Regions from separate parts of the Rhodoferax aquaticus genome, predicted to be linked through region 2. Evidence: predicted binding sites of a transcription regulator. Region 2 holds the regulator's gene; the other holds the start of a gene.

The links. The regulator LexA, encoded in region 2, represses DNA repair genes until DNA is damaged. The targets are predictions, from matches to a motif close to ACTGTATNNNNATACAGT.
Region 1: the regulator LexA is predicted to act here: its motif matches at 2,579-2,596, upstream of imuA (translesion DNA synthesis-associated protein ImuA).

The regions. Positions count from the first base shown of each region.
Region 1 is NZ_CP036282.1:3,572,972-3,577,059, reverse strand. Features, by position in the region: gene EXZ61_RS16530 (serine/threonine protein kinase) at 1-734, opposite strand, end outside; gene EXZ61_RS16525 (alkaline phosphatase D family protein) at 927-2,498, opposite strand; gene imuA (translesion DNA synthesis-associated protein ImuA) at 2,618-3,316, shown strand; gene EXZ61_RS16515 (Y-family DNA polymerase) at 3,285-4,088, shown strand, end outside.
Region 2 is NZ_CP036282.1:1,633,682-1,637,769, reverse strand. Features, by position in the region: gene kdsB (3-deoxy-manno-octulosonate cytidylyltransferase) at 1-152, shown strand, start outside; gene adk (adenylate kinase) at 262-918, shown strand; gene EXZ61_RS07610 (asparaginase) at 977-1,963, opposite strand; gene lexA (transcriptional repressor LexA) at 2,065-2,736, shown strand; gene EXZ61_RS07600 (hypothetical protein) at 2,760-3,086, shown strand; gene EXZ61_RS07595 (D-2-hydroxyacid dehydrogenase family protein) at 3,200-4,088, shown strand, end outside.

The DNA.
Region 1 (4,088 bases), 1.9 Mb from region 2:
AATTGCGCATGCAGCACACGGGAGATGGCGCGCTGCGGGTCCGTCTCGGCAATAAGTGGCTTGCCGGTGAGCAACTCGGCCAGCACCAGACCAGCGGAAAAAACATCCATGCCTGCCGAAGGCGCGTCACCACGGGCCGCTTCGGGGGACATATAGCCAGCAGTCCCACCACTGGGGGTGTTGGGAGTGGTACTACTTTTGTCTGTGATGCAGGCGGCAATGCCAAAGTCCATCACCCGCGCATGGCCTGCAGCATCTACCAGCACATTGGCGAGCTTTAGGTCGCGGTGGACAACACCTGCCTCATGGGCAACCACTATGGCATCCAGCACATCCATCATCAATTCCACCGCCTGCGCGGGCGGGAGTGCACCCTGCGCGTGCAGCAGTTGGTCCAGCGTCTGTCCTGGCACGTATTCAAACACTAGGTAGGGATGGTGGTCTTGAATGTCCGCCTCATACACCGGCACGATGTGCGGGTGCACCACGCGACTGGCACTGCGCGCCTCCTGCAGCCATTGCGCGATAGCTTGGGTGTCAGACTCCGCCTCCAGTCGCATCACTTTGACAGCGACTTCGCGCTCCATGCGTGAGTCAAATGCGAGCCACACGGTGGATTGGGCACCCTGGCCTAGGACCTTGCGCAACACAAACCGTCCCAAACTGTCCCCCGCGCGCAAGGGAGCCGTATCGGAGTGGGCCAGTGTGCCAACGAAATAGTTATGAGTGAGCATGTGGATCAACCAAGTTACACACAAGATACTCCTAAAACCAGCTTGCGCAAAGGGGCACCACTTCGACGCTATCGCGCTCTGCGTAAGCGTTGTGCACTGCTTAAGCTGCCGTAGCTCCGCGAGTCAACACATTGGATACAAGCACCTGTGTGACCCGTATCTCACCCTTGAAAACGATCCCGCGCGCACCCTTCACACCCGCTCAATCCGCGCCTGCCCCGCCTGCACCACAAACTGGGCCAAGGTGTCTATGCCGCTGCTAGCCAGGCTTGGGTCTTGCACGGCGCGCAGGGTGGTGGTGAGTTGGGTGGGGGTGAACTCGGCCACGCCGTAGCCCCGGCGTTCGCGGTCGGCAAAGACAAAGTGCGGGTTCTCGGTCAGCTGCTCGGCCAGCTTGTCGTTGTTGCCGCCGTAGGAGGTGATGCTGGTGCCGCAAAACTCCACGCCCACGGTGGCGCTGCGGTCTTGCGCGTAGTCGGCCTTCACATGGCCCACCCAGTTGGCATGCACATCGCCACCCAAGAGCACGGGGTTGCGCACGCTGTGGCGCTGCAAGCTGGTGGTGAAGCGGCTGCGCGCTGGGCCGTAGCCGTCCCAGCCGTCGTTAGAGAGCGACTGGCCTTGGCCTAGCTTGAAGTCACGCTGGCCGAACACCGTTTGTTGGCCCACTACGTTCCAGGTGCCTGCGCTTTTGGCAAAGGCTTGGTCTACCCAGCGTTCTTGCGCATCGCCTAAGAGCGTGCGCTGTGCATCGCTCCAGATGGCGCACTGCGCGGGGTTCACGGTGCTAGAGCCGGGCGCGCCGTCTTTGGTGCAGGCTTGCGGGTCGCGGTACTGGCGGTCGTCTAGCAAATACAGCGTGGCCAAGGTGCCAAACGGCACCTGGCCGTAAATGCGCATCTCGGCCCCACGGGCCAGCCCGCCCAAGGCTTGCGTGAGCACGCTGGCACGCACGGGCATGTGCTCGTAAAACGCCTGGTAAGCCGCCGCTCGGCGGGCCAAAAAGTTGGCCACTGCTGGCCCCTTGCTCCCTGCGGTGGTGCCTGCGTAGTCGTTTTGCACCTCGTGGTCGTCCCAGGTCATCAACCACGGGCAGGCGGCGTGCATGGCTTGCAGGTCGGGGTCGCTCTTGTACAGCGCATAGCGGGCGCGGTAGTCGTCCAAGCTGATCACAGCGCTGCTGCTCACGCTGCGCACCGCTTTGCTGCTGCCGCCGTACTCGTAGATGTAGTCGCCCAAAAACACCACGGCGTCAAGCTGCTCTTGCCGCATGTGGCGGTAGGCGCTGTAGTAGCCGTGCTCCCAGTGCTGGCACGAGGCATAGGCCAGCCGCAGCCGCGCAGCGGGCGTGCCCGGTGCCGGAAACGTGCGCGTGCGCCCCGTGGGGCTGACCGCGTCGCCCCACATAAAGCGGTAGTGGTACCAGCGGTCAGGTGCCAAGCCTTGCAGCTCTACATGCACCGCATGCCCCAACAGGGCGGGTGCTGTGCTTTGGCCGCTGTGCACCACACGCTGAAACTGCGCGTCGTGCGCCACCTCCCAGCGCACCGTGGCATCTTGCGTGGGGGGTACGGAGCCTGCGGCCAGCCGCGTCCACAGCACCACGCCCTGGTGGGTGGGCGAGCCGCTGGCAACGCCCAGCGCAAATGGGTTGTCGCTGGGGCGGGCTTGGCTCCACGCGCTGCGGGGCAGCCACAGACTGGTGGTGGCTGCCGTGGCGCACAGCAAGAGTTGGCGTCGGTCAAGCGGGATGGGGTGGGGCATGGGGTGTGATAGCTCGGGTCAAGGCGTTGGCAAATTATGGTTGTGAAAACCGCTTGGACAAGCCACGGGGCTTGCCATATACTGTAAATAAAACCAGTATTTAAAACCAAAGCCTTGCCATGTCAGTCCTTGCGCGTGATCTCTCTTTGCTCGACATCCATGCCGATGTCTGGCACGCCGACACGCTGGCCACCCCGCACACGCAGGTGGTGGCCACGGGCGAGCGCACGCTAGACGCTTTGTTGCCCGGTGGCGGCTGGCCCTTGGGTGCCTTGACCGAGGTGCTGCAGCCCACCGGCGTGCACAGCGAGTGGCGCTTGTGCCTGCCGGCTTTGGCGCGCTGTGGGCAGGGGCCGGTGGTCATGGTGGGGGCGCCTTGGGTGCCTTTTGCCCCCGCACTGGCCGCACAAGGCTTGGCCATGCGCCGCTTGGTGTGGGTGGCGGCACCCGCCGCTGAGCGCCTGTGGGCCGCCGAGCAAGCGCTGCGCTGTGCCGAGGTAGACGCGGTGCTGGCCTGGCTGCCCCACGCCCGCAGCGACCAACTGCGCCGCTTGCAAATGGCCGCCGCCGAGCACAGCAAGTTGCTGTTTGTGCTGCGCCCCGCCCAAGCGCAGCAAGACGCATCTCCCGCCGTGCTGCGCCTGCTGGCCGCACCCGCCTCTGACGCTGGGGGCGATGCCTTGCAGGTGCAAGTGCTCAAGCGCCGTGGCCCGCCGGTAGAACACCCGGTGTCATTGCACGCCCGCCCGGCCGCACTGGCCATGTGTTTGGCCGCGAGCCGTCGCCATGCACTGGATCGCACTGCAACCCACGCCTGAGGCGCGCAGCCAGCCCGTGGTGCCCGCGTCTAATGCCTTGCCCGCAGCAGCCGTGGGCAGTGGGGCCGGGGCTGGTGCGCCCGCCGCAGTGCCAAGCGTCTGCGTGCCAAGTACGCCCCACCTGGCCGACCCCCAAGCAGCCTTGGCCTGGTGGGCCTTGCAGTTCACCCCGCATGTGGCGCAGGTGGAAGAGGCGCTGCTGCTAGAGGTGTCAGCCAGCGAGCGCCTGTTTGGCGGGCGTGCGGCCTTGCTGCGGCAATTGTTAGAGCCAAATTGGCCACTAGCGCCCGTGGAATATGCGCAAGGCGCTACTTCTTTGGTAGCAATGGCGCACCTGCGCTGCACCCCGCAAAGTGTGCAGGCCCAAGGCGCAGCCGTGCCACGGGCCGTGCATGCCTTGCCCCTGCACACCTTGAGCGCGGCGCGGCCCCATCTGCCCACCCTGGCGCGCATGGGCATACGCACCTGGGGGCAACTGCGCGCCTTGCCGCGTGGCGGGTTGGTGCGCCGCTTTGGCAGTGCCTTGGTTGACGCGCTAGACCGCGCCTACGGCCAGCGCAGCGAGCTGTACCCTTGGCTCACCCTGCCCGAGGTGTTTGACGCACCGCTGGAGCTGGCAGCCCAGGTGGAGTCGGCGCCTGCCTTGCTGTTTGGGGCGCGGCGCTTGTTGGCCCAGTTGCAGCTGTGGCTGCGCGCGCGCCAGCGCGGCGTGGTCGAGTTAGAGCTGCTGTGGGAGCTAGACGCCCGCCGCTCCAACGCACAGCACATCGAC
Region 2 (4,088 bases):
CCACCGAGGCGTTGGAACAACTCCGTGCGCTATGGCATGGTCACCGCATTGCCGTACACGTGTCCCAGCATGTACCGGGCCCGGGGGTAGACACTGAGCAAGATTTGGAACGTGTGAGAGCAATTTTCTCGCAAAGCCCCCCTAGTCTGTAAGTTAGCGCGTAGGCAGCCCGTGCTATTCTCACGGGTCAATTTACAAGCACCTAGGCACCCTCGGTACCTAGGTCAATAAGGCAAGTTTTAGCTACATCCAAGGATACCCATGAGACTGATTCTGTTGGGCGCACCAGGCGCTGGAAAAGGCACGCAAGCCACCTTCATCTGCCAAAAGTACGGAATCCCCCAGATTTCGACTGGCGACATGCTACGGGCAGCAGTGAAGGCAGGTACTCCCTTAGGTTTGGAGGCCAAGGCGGTCATGGCTTCAGGCGCGTTGGTCAGTGATGGACTGATCATCAACTTGGTCAAGGAACGCTTGACGCAAGCGGACTGCGCCAATGGCTTCTTGTTTGACGGTTTCCCCCGCACGATTCCCCAAGCGGATGCCATGAAAGCGGCCGGGGTGATGCTGGACTATGTCATTGAAATTGACGTCCCGTTTGACGCCATCGTCGAACGTATGAGTGGGCGGCGCTCACATCCGGCATCAGGCCGCACGTACCACATCAAATTCAACCCTCCTGCGACCGAAGGTAAAGATGACGTCACTGGAGAGCCCTTGATTCAACGCGATGACGATCAGGAAGAAACGGTCAAGAAGCGTTTAGATGTTTACAGCGCACAGACCCGCCCACTGGTGGATTACTACTCGCAATGGGCACGCCAAGAGCCCGCCATCGCCCCCAAGTACCGCGCTATTAGCGGCGTAGGTAACGTTGATGCCATTACCGCACGTGTCATGGAAGCCCTTAGCAGCTAACACACAGTCGGCAACCGTGCACCAGAAAGGCCGCTTTATGCGGCCTTTTGCATTTGCATCAACCCATCAGTTCCAAAATGAGGGCAATGCGCGCCTTCACTGGCGACAACGCACCCGCATGTGGCAAGGCATCCGATGCGCTTGCCGCAATCACAGCACCGTTGGCACAACGCGAGCAACGGACCACGCGTATGCCTAGTTCCTGTGCCTCACGCAAGGCGCTTTCCAAATCTGCCTGAATCGTGCCATTGCCAGTGCCGGCCACCACGATCCCGCGCAATGGGTGAGCTTCTGTACTTGCGTCAGCACACAATGCTCTTACCATGGCACCGGATGCACCCGCATAGTTCATCACGACGTCTACGCGCGGCCACACATGCCCCGCCTTCGGCTCAAACTGCAGAGTAAGTCCTTGGTGGACGCCCGGCCATGGGTGCAATTGACGCACCAGACCCTCTTCCACGAAGCCCAAAGGCCCAGCCTCCCCAGAGTCAAATGCATCCAACTTGTACGTGTGCACCTTGCGCACATGGGCCGCATCATGCACGGTGCCCGCGCACACCGCCATTACGCCGTGAGCCCCCGGCGTTAGCACAAGGGCCACGGCATCCAAGAGGTTTTGAGGTCCGTCTGGCGTCATCGACGATGCGGGACGCATGGCACACGTCAGTACAACTGGCTTTTCCGAAAGGCCCACAGTAGACAAGGTGCGAGACAAGAAAAAAGCCGTTTCTTCAAGGGTGTCCGTACCGTGCGTCACCACAATGCCTACGACATCGCGGTCCGCCAAATGATCTTGTATTCGGGCATGCAAGGCCGCCCACTCAACAAACCCCATGTCCTTGCTGTCCACTTGGGCCACCTGCTCAGACACCAACACGCGTCCGTCGAGTTGGCTTTTCAAGCGAGGAACAGATGCCAGCAGCTGATCGACCGCCACTTGTGCGGCGCTATACCCCACATTGTCTGAAGCATCACTGGCCGTACCTGCAATGGTTCCCCCGGTTCCCAGAAAAACGACTTTCCCTTGTTTTTTTGCGCTCATAGCTTGTCAATCTCATAAAACTGATTAAAAATACAGTTACTGTATATTGCAACAGCTGTTAAAGATAACAGTAGTCACCTATGCAGACCTAAGGAGTCAGTATGCTTGATAGTCCCAAACTCACGGCCCGGCAGCAACAGATATTTGAACTCATCCAAACCGCCATCGCGCAAACAGGAGCCCCCCCTACCCGGGCCGAAATTGCCAGCGAGTTAGGTTTTAAGTCAGCGAATGCAGCCGAGGAGCATTTACAAGCCTTGGCCCGCAAAGGTGTCATTGAATTGGTTAGTGGCACGTCGCGCGGCATTCGCATCAAGAGCAATGCGGCTCAATCGCCGTTTGGCTCCCGCGAAAAGTACTCGATGTCGCTTCCAGGCTTCGGGCAACTCTCACTTCCATTGGTGGGCCGTGTAGCGGCTGGTTCACCCATATTGGCGCAAGAGCATGTAGACCAAAGCTACTTCGTGGAGAGCAGCTTGTTTCAACATCGCCCTGACTATTTGCTAAGAGTACGTGGCATGTCGATGCGCGACGCAGGCATTATGGACGGCGACTTGTTGGCAGTACAGGCGACCAAAGATGCGAAGAACGGGCAAATCATCGTTGCCCGCCTAGGTGATGAAGTCACTGTAAAGCGCTTTCGCCGCAACAAACACCTGATTGAGTTACACCCGGAGAACCCAGACTACCAAACCATCGTGGTAGAGCCAGGTGAGTCGTTTGAAATTGAAGGGCTCGCTGTAGGGCTGATTCGCAACACCATGCTCATGTAACTGCTGATCAAGTGCTTGTAGCTATGAACCTCGCCTTCATTACCCATACCGCGCTGGCGGCATTGACCAAGCAGTTTGGTCGCCGCTCAGCTCCCAAGCCAACCGAGCCGGTGCAAAGTATCTTCACTACAGACTTCGCAACGTCCAGAACTCTGCAACTTGGAAGCTACTCAAGCAAGTCACTTCAGAAAACGTACGGTTTGCGAGTCGCGAAACCCGTTCGCGTGTTGCGCGTTATCGAGCGCGACAGCGCGCATTTTGGTCACGGCCGTTTGGTGATGTCCGGAAGAATGGCTGACGTGTGTGCTGAGCTAGACAGATTGGTTGCGTTAGAAGCTACGGCACAGTAGATAGCCCACCATAACCTAGCACAAAGGCGCGCCGGAAGACTATTAAATACTAGCGTTTTCACGGAGTCCCAACTGGCGATAACAGCAGCCTAAGACAAGGCACAATGTGTGCTATGAATATTGTGATTCTGGATGATTATCAGGACGCTGTGCGCAAGCTCGCGTGCGCTGACAAGCTGGATGCGTACCAAGCCAAGGTGTACACCAATACCGTCAAAGGGCAAGGTCAACTCGCAGTTCGACTCAAAGATGCTGACATCATCGTTCTTATCCGTGACCGATCGCAGATCAGCAAGTTACTGATCGAAAAACTTCCCAAGCTCAAGCTTATCTCGCTGACCGGGCGAATGGGGGGCTACATTGACGTTGCTGCATGTACTGAACGAGGCATCGCAGTGGCAGAAGGGGTTGAAACATCAGGCGCAACCGCCGAACTCACATGGGCATTGGTGATGGCCGCGATGCGCAGGCTACCTCAGTACATTGGCAACCTCAAACACGGTGCTTGGCAGCAATCAGGACTTAAGTCAGGGGCAATGCCTGCCAATTTCGGTCTGGGCAGCGTACTACGAGATAAAACATTGGGGATTTGGGGCTACGGCAACGTAGGTCAGCTTGTTGCTGGCTACGGTAAGGCATTTGGCATGAAGGTATTGGTATGGGGAAGCGAGACCAGCCAAAAAAACGCCGAGCACGATGGCCATGTGGCGGCTACAAGCCGCGAAGAATTCTTTAGCCAATCTGACGTTTTGTCTTTGCACCTCAAATGCAACCCGTCAACCCGGCACATCATTACCCACGCTGATTTGGCCTTAATGAAGCCTACATCACTGCTGGTCAACACAAGCCACACCGAATTGATTGAGACAGACGCTTTGATTGGTGGCCTCAACCGCGGTCGGCCCGGTATGGCCGCTGTGGACATCTTTGAAACCGAGCCAATCTTGCAAGGGCATGCCTTGCTCAGACTAGAGAATTGCCTTTGCACTCCCCACATTGGGT